Regions from separate parts of the Vibrio sp. SCSIO 43133 genome, predicted to be linked through region 4. Evidence: predicted binding sites of a transcription regulator. Region 4 holds the regulator's gene; each other region holds the start of a gene.
What was found. Region 4 encodes PurR, which represses purine synthesis genes. Its sites were predicted from a motif close to TNANGNAAACGTTTNCNTNA; they were not measured.
Positions count from the first base shown of each region.

Region 1 (3,202 bases), on a different replicon from region 4:
TCGTTCTCACAGGCCGCTATAACCTGCTGTGCGAGTTCTTTAGTGCCTTCGCCACCTTTTGCGAATCCTTCACTAATTGCTACTCGGCAATCTTGTTCAAGCGCTTCAATCCAAGATTTTAGAAGGTTAAGTTCCTCGTCACTATCTTGAGGGAAGCGGTTAATAGCGACGACCGCTGGTACACCATATTTAGCTACGTTGTTGATATGCCATTTCAAGTTCTCGAACCCAGCTTGCAGGGCGTTCGAGTCGTTACCGTAGATAGAGTCTGGAATAGGCGTACCTGGTTTGAGGTCATAGAGTCCAGAGTTCGCTTTTAAGCCACGAAGTGTCGCCACGATCACAGCACAGTCAGGTTTTTTATCTGTTGCAGAGGCTTTGATATTACACGCTTTTTCAAAACCCATATCAGAACCAAAACCACCTTCAGTGATCGTATAGCGGCTCAACTTTGTCGCAATGCTATCGGCGATAATGGATGAGTTACCATGAGCGATATTGGCAAAAGGACCCGCATGGATAAGCGTTGGAACCCCTTCAAGAGTCTGCATTAAGGTTGGCTCAATGGCTTCTTTCATACTAACAGCCATAGCACCTGCAACCTGAAGATCTTCGGTGGTAATTGGCTCACCATCTAAAGAGTAAGCCACGACAATGCGGCCGATACGTGAACGCAGATCTTTTAAGTCTTTCGATAGTGCTAAAATCGCCATCAGCTCTGAGGCTGCGGAGATATCAAATCCGTCTTCACGTTCATAACCATTAATGGTTTTGTTCACCTCGTTTTGGCCAACTGTCACCATGCGAAGTGCTCGGTCATTGTGGTCAACTACGCGTTTCCAGACGACATTCTTGATATCAATTTTTAATGCTTTAAGCCCAGTACGAGATTCGAACGCTTCATAACCTTGGCGTTGTTCGTGGTAAATACGAGCGTCAATTGCGGCAGCAGCAAGGTTGTGAGCGGCGGTAACCGCGTGAATATCGCCCGTCAGGTGAAGGTTCAATTCTTCCATCGGTGCAACTTGAGAGTAACCACCACCTGCAGCGCCACCTTTCACACCGAAAATTGGACCCATTGACGGCTGACGAATACACGCCATGACCGATTGACCAAGCTTTTTCAGGCCTTGTGATAAACCAATTGTTGTCACGGTTTTGCCTTCACCTAGTGGTGTAGGAGTGATGGCAGTGACGACAACAAGCTTGCCATCAATATTGTCTTTGAGTCGGTTTACCGCGTTTAAGGATACTTTTGCCTTGTGAAAACCTTGAGGATGAAACTCAGAGTCGAGTAGTCCAGATTGCTTAGCAATCTCAGAAATAGGGGAAAGAGACGTCGTACGACAGATATCAATATCAGATAGCATTAACGGTCCTTAAAAGCCACAAAATTATTGAGGAAAACGTTTGCGTCAGGATAATACTGGTTAAAAATCCTTTGTAAAGTTAAATATTCAGCAATCTGTTCTATTTTTAATCACTCTTTATTTAGTTGATTGTTTTGAAAACAAAAAGAGGCCGAAGCCTCTTTTTTATCGATCCCAGTATGCTTCTTCCAAGCTGTCTTCTCGCTCTGGTAAAGAGCGGGTGAGTCGTGGCGAGTGCTGTGTTAGGACTTCGTAACTCACTCGGTTCGCATACTTACAAATTTGTGAAAGAGAAGAGTAGGTTAAGCAAGGTGCAACATGTTTATCTGACTCTGGAACATTCTGGCAATGAAAGTCATTGGCTGTCATGTCGTGAAGTAGAGCCGAAAGAGCACCATCACCTGCGCCGTTGGTGTTCTTAATTTCCAGTGGGCCACCTAAATATGGGCCAATATGAGAGTAGACTTTCTGCGGGTCTGCACAATCCGCTTTACGCATTGCTCGGCTAAATTCAAATTTGTTGAACTCATCGATTTCGCCTTCAAGAATATCGTGCGTCGTTTCACGGAGTGCAACATTGTCGCAATAACCGGCCATATATAGGCCGTCAGGACCAGCTGTACACAATACCAAATCAACCCAGTCTAACGCTTTGTCGGCGGCAAGTAGTGGGTCGGAGAATCCAGTGAGTGCTTCACCTTCTTCTTCATTCATAGCAACGATAGTGACATTGTCTTTAATGTAATCCTGCCAGAACTTTTCGTTGCCTTCGATAACCCACTTAGTTCCTAACGTTAACACCACGGGTACCGATTTAGATTTTGCGATCTCAATTGCACGTGCAACCGCTTTAGGCATCGGATCTTCTGGCTTACCACGCATTAGATAAGAAGAAACAACCAAAGCTGAAGCCTTGTTAAACACAGACTCTGGAATACTCTCTGGCTTAAGTTGGTTCATTTCACCTTCGTTGATCGCAAATGTTCGTTCACCATCGTCGGTGATTAGCGTGTAGCAACGGCCAATTGGACCATCAACAGTTTGTAAATGGTTCAGGTTCATGCGTGAAGACGTTCGGCATAGATAACGGTAACCGTACGAACCTACTTCAATGTTCTTTGACATAACGCCCAGTAAAACAGATTTGCTATCTGCCAAAACTGAATAGTTGTGTAGCGTGTTACCAATAGTATCACCTGGGAATTGGTGAGTAATTAGTCCTTCAGCAACCAGTTCTTCATAAAGCGCGTCTGCTTTACTTTCTTCAAGTACCAGAGAGTGACCTTTACTTAGGTCGTATTTAGCAAGAAAAGCATCGTCAACTCGTGCTTCGATATCAACGATCGTTTGACCAACACCAATAATAGTCGGTCGGAATAGCTTTGGAGCTGACTGAGCTTGGCTAACAGACAGATCTTTCTTGCTAGTTGGGAAATAGTGTTTTGACTTACGTTGTCCAGGGAATCTCATAGTAAACGCTGATGGAACGAAATTTGGCGGCATGATATCACAATGACTTCAATAATGTTTCATAAAATTGCAGCGTTTGTGTGATTTTGACCATATGCAGAAAGGGGTGAAATCCAATCTTTAATCAGACTGTTAACCAATGCATAACCATAGTCTTGACATGGTTTATCAGCCGACTAACCTAAGACTAGTTACAATGACACGGATTGCATATTGAATATTTCAAGCCTAAGCCCAGAGAAAATTCAAGAAGTGCTTGATCGCATGGATTGTTATTTCTTTATTAAAGACAAAAACGGATGTTACACCTACGTCAATGAAGCGGTATGTCAATTGTTTGCTCGTGCTAGAGAAGAGATTAT
Region 1 is NZ_CP068025.1:364,177-367,378, forward strand. Features, by position in the region: gene JKJ11_RS18460 (formate--tetrahydrofolate ligase) at 1-1,370, opposite strand, end outside; gene JKJ11_RS18465 (inosine/guanosine kinase) at 1,536-2,840, opposite strand; gene JKJ11_RS18470 (sensor domain-containing diguanylate cyclase) at 3,054-3,202, shown strand, end outside.
Region 1: the regulator PurR is predicted to act here: its motif matches at 1,399-1,418, upstream of JKJ11_RS18460 (formate--tetrahydrofolate ligase).

Region 2 (3,202 bases), 720 kb from region 4:
CCATACCGGTTTGAGCAATTGAGGCAATGAGAACGGGGGAGGCAAGTTTGATGAGATTTTTAGCTTCAGTCTGATAGCGTTGCACGTAAGATTCCATGTTTTATAAATAACCATGATGAATGATAAAGAAGTTTGTCATTTCGCACCATAATTTATTGTCTCTGTGGTCAGATAATTGTTTGTTTTGGAAACAAACGTTTACTCACAATTATTATAGTGAACGTGTTTTATGATTGAATTATCAGAGCGGCAAGGATGAATTGATGAGTACACACGATAAATTGGATTATGTTGAGTTTGCAGCGGCCGATATTTCCGCGACAAAAGCGTTTTTTGAAGCGGCATTTGGTTGGACGTTTGAGGATTATGGACCTGATTATACAGCCTTTTCAAACCAAGGACTTAACGGCGGATTTTATCGCGCAGAGTTAAGTTCAAAAGCTCAACAGGGTGGGGCGTTGCTGGTTTTCTACAGCGCGGCGATTTCCGAAACACTGGAGCGGGTGAAACAAAATGGTGGCTGTATAGTACGGGATATTTTCGACTTTCCGGGTGGCTGCCGCTTTCATTTCATCGAGCCAAGTGGCAACGAGTTTGCTGTTTGGTCTGAATCTAGATAATAAGCACTAAATACGCCAATGGGCTCTAGCATTCTGTTGGAGCCCATTGGTCATTCCATTACGTAAAAGCGCTCGTGTTAGTAGATAACTTTTACTTTCTTAGCGCATTCGACAGCCTCATCGACTGCTGTCTCTAGAGATTTACGCTTAGTAAGTACAACGCCTAAACGACGACGCCCATCAATATCTGGTTTTCCAAAGAGGCGGATTTGAGTTTGTGGAAGACTTAAAGCTTCATCAAGGCCTTCGTAACGGATATTGTTAGATGTGCCTTGGCCGAGAACAACAGCGGAAGCTGCAGGACCATATTGGGTGATGCCGTTAATTGGTAGGCCGGTAAAAGCACGCACGTGTAATGCAAACTCCGACATGTCTTGAGAAATCAGCGTGACTAGACCTGTATCATGTGGGCGAGGTGATACTTCATTGAAAATAACTTTATCGCCCTTAACAAACAGTTCTACACCAAAAATACCATAGCCACCCAGCGCGTTAACCACTTGCTCTGCCGTATATTCTGCCGCTTTTATTGCATTAGCTGACATCGCCTGAGGCTGCCAAGATTCGCGGTAATCACCATCTTCTTGACGGTGACCCACAGGAGCACAAAAGTGAACGCCATCGACAGCGCGTACGGTCAATAAAGTAATTTCGTAATCGAAATCGATAAAACCTTCAACAATGACTCGACCTGCGCCAGTACGGCCACCTTCTTGAGCGTAGGTCCAGGCTTTCTCAATGTCGGATTCTGACTTGATAACACTTTGACCTTTACCAGAAGAACTCATAACTGGTTTCACTACACATGGTACACCGACATTTTCTACAGCCGCTTTAAAGTCTTCGTAGCTGTCTGCAAATTGGTAAGGAGAGGTATTCAGGCCGAGTTCTTCAGCCGCCAGTCTACGGATACCTTCACGATTCATGGTTAGCTTGGTTGCATTCGCAGTAGGAACAACGTTTAAGCCTTTACTTTCTAACTCGACTAGCTTGTCCGTTGCAATGGCTTCGATTTCCGGCACTACGTAGTCGGGTTGTTCTTGATTGATAATGGCCTCTAGTGCTTCGCCGTCCAACATATCGAGCACATAACTTCTGTGAGCAACTTGCATTGCAGGGGCGTCAGCATATCGGTCACAAGCGATGACTTCTAAGCCTAGTCGTTGGCATTCAATGGCAACTTCTTTACCTAATTCACCAGAGCCTAAAAGTAAAACACGTGTAGCATTTTCACGAGTAGCAGTACCAAACATAGAGTGTCCTTGAGCATTCATGAGGAAGAATTTCGGGGGATCATACTGGATTATTGCAGGAAAGCAAACGTTTGCGCGAGATTTTATTATCAGTATAAATTTTGGCCTAAAAAAGCCCCGCATGAGCGAGGCTAAACGATATCAGAGAGTTGCAGCGCTAAATTGACACGTATTCTAGTTGGATATCTGGGTCAATGGCCTCAAGTGTTGCTTGAGTGTCTGCAAGGTGACTGATTTTACCTTTGGACACTTCTGCTAGCGCTACTAGCTGAATGTCTTCAAAGTTTTGACCATCTAGAAGCAACTGAACAAACGCTACCTGTAATGGTGGAAGGCTAGGATTAAATGCTGCGTTCTCAGCATACGCCCCTTGGTAGACAGAGCCATCTTTCATTGCGATAGCAACACCACTTAGGTTTTGAGTATAAGGTGAATGACTGCGATTTAACGCTTCTACTGCAGATACGACGAGCGTATCGGTTTCGTCAGTAGTTAAAGCGTGAGCTAATGGGCTCATTAACCCTTCGGTAATACCAAGATCTTTAGGTCCAAAGGACTCTGGTAAATATTCTTGTAGCGTCATTGCATCGCGCTGCGGCAATTGAATAACTAGCTTGTCCGCAGTGGTCAGCTCGTTCATAAATTGGCGGCAGTGACCACAAGGACTAAAGTTAATCGTGATATCTTTAAGTCCAGTTTCACCCTTCATCCAAGCGTGGCTGATAGCGGATTGCTCTGCGTGAACTGTTTGACCAAGTTGCGCCCCAATGATCTCCATGTTTGCGCCGAAGTACAGTTTGCCTGATGTCCCACGTGCAATTGCGCCAACAAAAAACTCAGAGATAGGTGCATATGAATAGGCTGCAGCTAAAGGCAGCAAGGCAACGCGAAGCTCATCATCTTCTAGGCCAGAAAGAACAAGCAGTTGTTCAAACTGCTCTTGTGATAGCGTTGCATCAAATTCTGGCTTAGTAATGATAGGTTTTAGATAGTTAACGATCTGCTCTGGCATATCTGCAAGCGCTGACTCAAAACGATCTGTCATGCTGTGTCCTTTATCTTTTGCGGTTTACTGACATTCTATGCAAGTTAGTGAGAAATAAGGGTGATGATGATCACAAATAAAAATGCAATGAATGCAATGTTTCAGCAATAAGAGTGATGTCACACAATTTGTAGCCAGTAAACGACGAGTTTTACTGGCTATACAGTCCTGAAGTGTTAAGCGATAACAGTCCCAAACCAGAGGGAGAATGCGAACATAGACGGGGCAAGAATGGAAGTGATAACACCACAAACAACGAGAGCAAGTGAGCTGAATGCCGCGTC
Region 2 is NZ_CP068024.1:1,680,688-1,683,889, forward strand. Features, by position in the region: gene JKJ11_RS08030 (MATE family efflux transporter) at 1-85, opposite strand, end outside; gene JKJ11_RS08035 (VOC family protein) at 264-620, shown strand; gene purT (formate-dependent phosphoribosylglycinamide formyltransferase) at 698-1,873, opposite strand; gene cdd (cytidine deaminase) at 2,031-2,918, opposite strand; gene JKJ11_RS08050 (CidB/LrgB family autolysis modulator) at 3,095-3,202, opposite strand, start outside.
Region 2: the regulator PurR is predicted to act here: its motif matches at 1,933-1,952, upstream of purT (formate-dependent phosphoribosylglycinamide formyltransferase).

Region 3 (3,202 bases), 470 kb from region 4:
AGCAGCGATTAAGCGCCAATCAAATTCGTTCGAATATTTCTTAAAGAGAGGCGACCACTTAGGCAATTTGCCATCTAAAGCACGGATAAACGCGCGAGTATCGACGTAGTCGAAAACACCGATGTGTCCGATATACTTCTCTTCTAAATTCGCCAGTTCACCTGTCTGTTTCAAGCGACCGAAGAACTCGATCAATAACGCGTACAGGCTTTCATCTTCTGACTTTCGCATATACCAAGAGATCGGTTGATCTTCAGTCATTTCAAACGCCAATGCGAGATCAGGATAAATTCGTTGAGAAAGTGACAGTTCCACAGAGTCTGCCATGGTGAATTTAAGTTGGCCTTCAGAAACCTGCTTTAGTAGGTCATTGACGTCAGCATTAGCATCAATGTAGTAGCGGAACTCAGGGTTCTGGTTAGCGACATTCGCTAGTGTTTGCTCAAAGTGAGAGTCTTTTACTATCGCAAAGACCTCTTCACCATCGGCTTTATCGATTAACTCTTGCTGATTGTTTAATAATTGTTCTAAGTTTCTTGGTCGCCATTGACCCTTCTTATAGACCACCTGTTGGCTTACGTAGTAATAGGCAGGGCCTGCACGAAAGTGCTTGATACGTTCTGGAGATTGGCTTAGTCCGGCTGCGATAATATCGATTTCACCTTTTTGCAATGCTGGAAACAGACTTGCTTGGCGGTAAGCGGGCTTCATTTCTAACCGCACACCCAGTTCATCGGCAAACTGCCTTGCAAGCTCATAGTCCAAACCAGTCGGACCATCAGGACCAATATAATAAGAGAGTTGATTATTGAGAGTACCGACACGAAGCACACCACGCTCTTTAATATTCTCTAGTTCGCTTTTGGGATCAGAGTCGATTTGGCAGCCTGCCATTCCAAGCGTTAACAGACAAACGGATAGTAATTTGAGCCAGCGTAAATTTAACCAATAAACAGCAGATGGATTTTGCATTAATTCATTTATCTCACAACGATAGTGCTGTCTTTATACCAAAGCTGACGAGCTTGGCAAAGCAAGAAGGCATAAACACCCGAGAGTGGTCACTTTATCACCATGACGATATCGTTTGCTGCAAATCGAAAAAAAATGACGAAAACGTTTGCGTTAGCGGTTACGTCACAAAAAAAAATCCTCTATAATAGCGCCGCATTAGAGCAGGATAAATTGTTATAAGTTCAAAAATACAATCTAACTATTTGAATTTATAATAATTTCACCTCAATCAACTGCATAAGAGACCTAAGCACATGAGAATTTTGCGTGGTTCCCCAGCTCTTTCTGAGTTTCGTGTTAACAAGCTACTAGAGCTCTGTCGTGAACTAAACCTACCAGTAACAGGTATTTACGCTGAGTTTGCCCACTTTGCCGACCTAACGGCAGACCTGGATGAGTCTGAAGTTGAAAAATTAGAGAAGTTGCTGACTTACGGTCCAACGATTGAAGAGCACGAACCAACAGGCACGCTGCTATTAGTGACACCTCGCCCTGGCACTATCTCGCCATGGTCTTCTAAATCTACGGATATTGCGAATAACTGTGGCCTAGACAAAGTGACTCGTCTAGAGCGCGGTACTGCTTACTATGTAGAGACATCAAGCGAACTGACGGAGCTTCAACTTGTTGAGCTTAAAGCGGTGATCCACGACCGTATGATGGAAGTTGTTTTCTCTGACTTCGAATCAGCGGCAGCGCTGTTCCAAGTAGCAGAGCCAGCACCGGTAGCTGATGTTGATCTACTAACAGGTGGCCGCAAAGCACTAGAAGAAGCGAACGTGACGCTAGGTCTTGCACTTGCAGAAGATGAAATTGATTACCTAGTTGAAAGCTTTGTGACTAAGCTAGAGCGCAACCCAACAGACATCGAGCTGATGATGTTTGCACAGGCGAACTCTGAGCACTGTCGTCACAAGATCTTCAACGCAGATTGGACTATCGACGGCGTTAAGCAAGACAAGTCGCTGTTCAAGATGATCAAAAACACATTCGAAACGACACCTGAGCACGTTCTGTCTGCTTACAAAGATAATGCAGCGGTTATGGAAGGCTCTGAAGTGGGTCGTTTCTTCCCAGATCCAAAAACACGTCAATACGGCTACAACCACGAGAAAGCGCACATCCTAATGAAGGTGGAAACACACAACCACCCAACTGCGATTTCTCCATGGCCAGGTGCATCGACAGGTAGTGGCGGTGAAATCCGTGACGAAGGCGCAACAGGTATTGGCGGTAAGCCAAAAGCAGGTCTTGTTGGTTTCACAACGTCTAACCTTCGCATTCCTGGCTTCGAACAGCCTTGGGAAACCGACTTTGGTAAGCCAGGCCGTATCGTTAACGCCCTAGATATCATGTTAGAAGGTCCACTAGGTGGCGCGGCATTTAACAACGAATTTGGTCGTCCAAACCTACTGGGTTACTTCCGTACTTACGAAGAGAAAGTTACATCACACGCAGGTGAAGAAGTGCGTGGTTACCACAAGCCAATCATGATTGCTGGTGGTATGGGTAACATCCGCGACGAGCACGTTCAGAAGAAAGAGATCCCAGTAGGTGCAAGCCTAATCGTACTTGGTGGTCCTGCAATGAACATCGGTCTTGGTGGCGGCGCAGCGTCTTCTATGGCGTCTGGTCAGTCTGCAGAAGACCTAGACTTTGCTTCAGTGCAGCGTGAAAACCCAGAGATGGAACGTCGCTGTCAAGAAGTGATCGACCGCTGCTGGCAGCTAGGTGAAGACAACCCAATCGCATTTATCCACGATGTGGGCGCGGGCGGTATCTCAAACGCACTTCCTGAGCTTGTTGATGACGGTGAACGCGGCGGTATCTTCCAACTACGCGACGTACCAAACGATGAGCCAGGCATGAGCCCACTTGAGATCTGGTGTAACGAATCTCAAGAACGCTATGTAATGGCGGTAGCGCCAGAGAACATGGAAGCATTCGATGCTATCTGTAAGCGTGAGCGCGCACCTTACGCAGTAGTGGGTGTGGCAACAGAAGAGCGTGAACTGAAACTTGAAGATTCACACTTCGACAACACGCCAATCGACATGCCGATGGACATCCTTCTTGGCAAAACGCCGAAGATGCACCGTGATGCGAAAACACTGAAAGTAGACAGCCCTGCGATCTCTCGTGAAGGCATTGAAATGAACGATGCGGTTGACCGCGTTCTTCGTCTGCC
Region 3 is NZ_CP068024.1:2,869,804-2,873,005, reverse strand. Features, by position in the region: gene mltF (membrane-bound lytic murein transglycosylase MltF) at 1-972, opposite strand, end outside; gene purL (phosphoribosylformylglycinamidine synthase) at 1,269-3,202, shown strand, end outside.
Region 3: the regulator PurR is predicted to act here: its motif matches at 1,109-1,128, upstream of purL (phosphoribosylformylglycinamidine synthase).

Region 4 (3,202 bases):
TTCGCCGCTCTCCGCTTCACTCACCAAGTAACCTTCACTTTCGAAGTAACCCGCTAGTTTGCTGCGCGTAACGACATCATCTTCCACTACTAGTACGTGATATTTCATGTCTTTCTATCTCAATCTTTCAATGACAGAGTCATTCTATTCATAATTAGTCACAATTCTAGCCTACATTGACGTGAATTGAAGAAAACTTGCTTTTTCTTGATTCAAAACAAATAGAAATCTTAACTTCAGATATGCAACAGAGATTTATCCAAAAACCTTGTTCCACATGACCATGTCTTCACAACCCTTCATTTTTCGTCTTTTTTTTTCACATCAATGATTACTGTTGTTCATCTTTATTAGCTAAAATAGAGATAACACTTTTGGAGATAAGAAAATGCAAGAAATCAAAGCATTTAACGAACAACGTGCTGAATTATACTGGTGGCTTTCGAGCCTCTTTGCTAGAGAACTAACCACAGAAGAACTCGAGCAATATCAAAGCCCAGATATACGCGCTTTCCTTACCGGACTGGGTGAAAACCCAACACTATCAGCTCCTATCGCCTCTATGGTCGACGCACTAAACAGACTGCAAGTAAGAGAAGATGCCCAACTTGAGTTGTCTGCTGATTTTTGTGATCTGTTTTTGAAAACAGATAAGCATGGGGCGCTACCTTATGCTTCTTTATATATTGGTGAGTCAGGTCTGTTAAACGACAAACCCGCTCAAGTGATGTCAGAGTTGCTTGCGGAGCATAATATTGCGGTAACTGAAAACTTAAACGAACCAGCGGATCATTTGGCTATTGAGCTCGATTTTCTCGGGAACCTCATTATTCGTTCCAACGAATTAGAGTCAGAAGCTCACATGAATGAGGCGATGGAGCAGCAAGCAGAGTTTATTGAACAACACCTGCTAACTTGGGTGCCACAATTCGTGACTAAATGTCAGCAGCACGATGAGTTTGGTTTTTACGCCGCGGTATCAACAGTACTTCAAGCACTCATCAAGCTAGATCTTGATTACTTAAAAGGTGATCAAGCCTAAGATTTTGAGGCGCATGTACTGTTTATCACTCACCGTTACAGACAAAAGTGCGCCTTATCTATAAATTTGTTGTATAAGTGATTGCTTGTATCAATGGGGAAGACTACAATCCGCCGTTTAAATGCAAAAGCCGCTTTGGTATTCAACAAGCACAATAATAATCTGTCGAACTGTTGAACCAAACCGCTGAAAAGCGGTTTTTTCATTCAGAATGCACTACTTATTAGGAACCCATATATTGGCTTCCAGAATTCGAAGCGGTATTGGCTATTAATAGCACTCCGCGATAAAAGGATATAGCTATGGCAACAATCAAAGATGTCGCCCGTCTGGCTGGCGTTTCAACGACCACCGTTTCTCACGTAATTAATAAAACTCGTTTTGTAGCAGAAGCCACACAAGAAAAAGTGATGGCAGCGGTAGATGAACTTAACTATGCACCAAGTGCGGTTGCTCGTAGTTTGAAATGTAACTCGACCAAAACGATTGGAATGCTTGTCACTCAATCTACAAACTTGTTCTTCTCGGAAGTCATCGACGGTGTTGAAAGCTACTGCTATCGCCAAGGCTATACTTTAATCCTATGTAACACGGGTGGTGTCTACGAGAAACAGCGCGACTATATTCGCATGCTCGCAGAAAAACGTGTTGATGGCATTTTGGTTATGTGCTCCGACTTAACTGAAGAGCTACTAGAAATGCTAGACCGTCATTCAGATATTCCGAAAGTGATTATGGACTGGGGCCCAGAAAGCTCTCAAGCCGACAAGATCATTGATAACTCGGAAGAAGGCGGCTATCTCGCAACTAAATATCTGATCGATAACGGTCATACTGACATTGCATGCTTGAGCGGACACCTAGAGAAAGCCGTTTGCCAAGAGCGTATTGTCGGCTATCAGCGTGCTCTAGCGGAAGCGGGTATCGAGATGAAAGATGACCGAATCTTAGAAGGTAACTTCGAATGTGATACGGCCGTGATTGCCGCTAACCGTATTGCAGCAATGGAAGTTCGTCCAACTGCCGTATTCTGCTTCAACGACACCATGGCATTCGGTTTAATGAGTCGCCTGCAACAATTAGGTGTAAAAGTTCCAGAAGATATTTCCGTTATCGGTTATGACAATATCGAATTGGCTGAGTATTTCTCTCCACCACTAACAACAGTGCACCAACCGAAGCGTCGTGTAGGTAAGAATGCGTTTGAGATTCTTCTAGAACGAATCAAAGATAAAGGTCACGAAAAACGCATTTTCGAAATGCACCCTGAGATTGTAGAACGTGATTCTGTCAAAAAACTCACATAATCCTGAAAAAAGTGCCTTTCTAGGCACTTTTTTTTGATCCTCATCCAATAAACTGAACGCTTTATTGTTTGTTTCGACACACTCTCCCGCACAAATCCCAATCGATTATCTGAAGCAATATCACACTTTTACCATACAACCGTCATAGATGTGAGTCATTTTCATTTATTCTAAATATGTCACGCACAGGGCAAACCACTTGAAAGGGTGGGACGCAAAGCCACCGGCCTAAACCAAATTTATTTGATAGGTAGCGGGGTTACCGATGGCAAAGGTATTAGCATTCTTTTGGTTTACCGCTAACAGAAGGCTGACACCCGTTTGCTATACTCTCGGACCTGATTTTGGTGACACAATCAATAACACCGAGAAAAGAATAAGCATGGACAATCCTATACTAAAAAACTCGATGCAATTGTTCGCTCAGCTTGGAAGAGTTAAGTCTCGTTCTATGTTTGGTGGATTTGGTATCTTTATTGACGATACCATGTTTGCATTAGCAGTGAATAACAAATTACATATCAGAACTAACCGTCAGACGATCGCTAAATTTAAGCAACTTGGCTACAAGCCATACGTTTATAAGAAGCGTGGGTTCCCCGTTGTCACTAAGTATTTCGCACTCCCTGAGGACTGTTGGCAAGATCAGGATGTTATCTTGACTCATGCTCGCTCTGCCTTAGAGTTCGCAAAAACAGAAAAAGTGCAACAGTCGGAAACAAAACCCAATCGACTCAAAGATTTACCTAATTTAAGACTGGCTACTGAGCGTATGCTTAAGAAAGCTGGAATTGAATCGGTATACGATCTGCAAGAGCAAGGTTCTGTGGAGGCTTTTAAAGCAATCCAACGA
Region 4 is NZ_CP068024.1:2,398,104-2,401,305, forward strand. Features, by position in the region: gene torR (two-component system response regulator TorR) at 1-108, opposite strand, end outside; gene torD (molecular chaperone TorD) at 389-1,042, shown strand; gene purR (HTH-type transcriptional repressor PurR) at 1,345-2,349, shown strand; cyclic di-GMP riboswitch class I at 2,529-2,616, shown strand; gene JKJ11_RS11335 (TfoX/Sxy family DNA transformation protein) at 2,732-3,202, shown strand, end outside.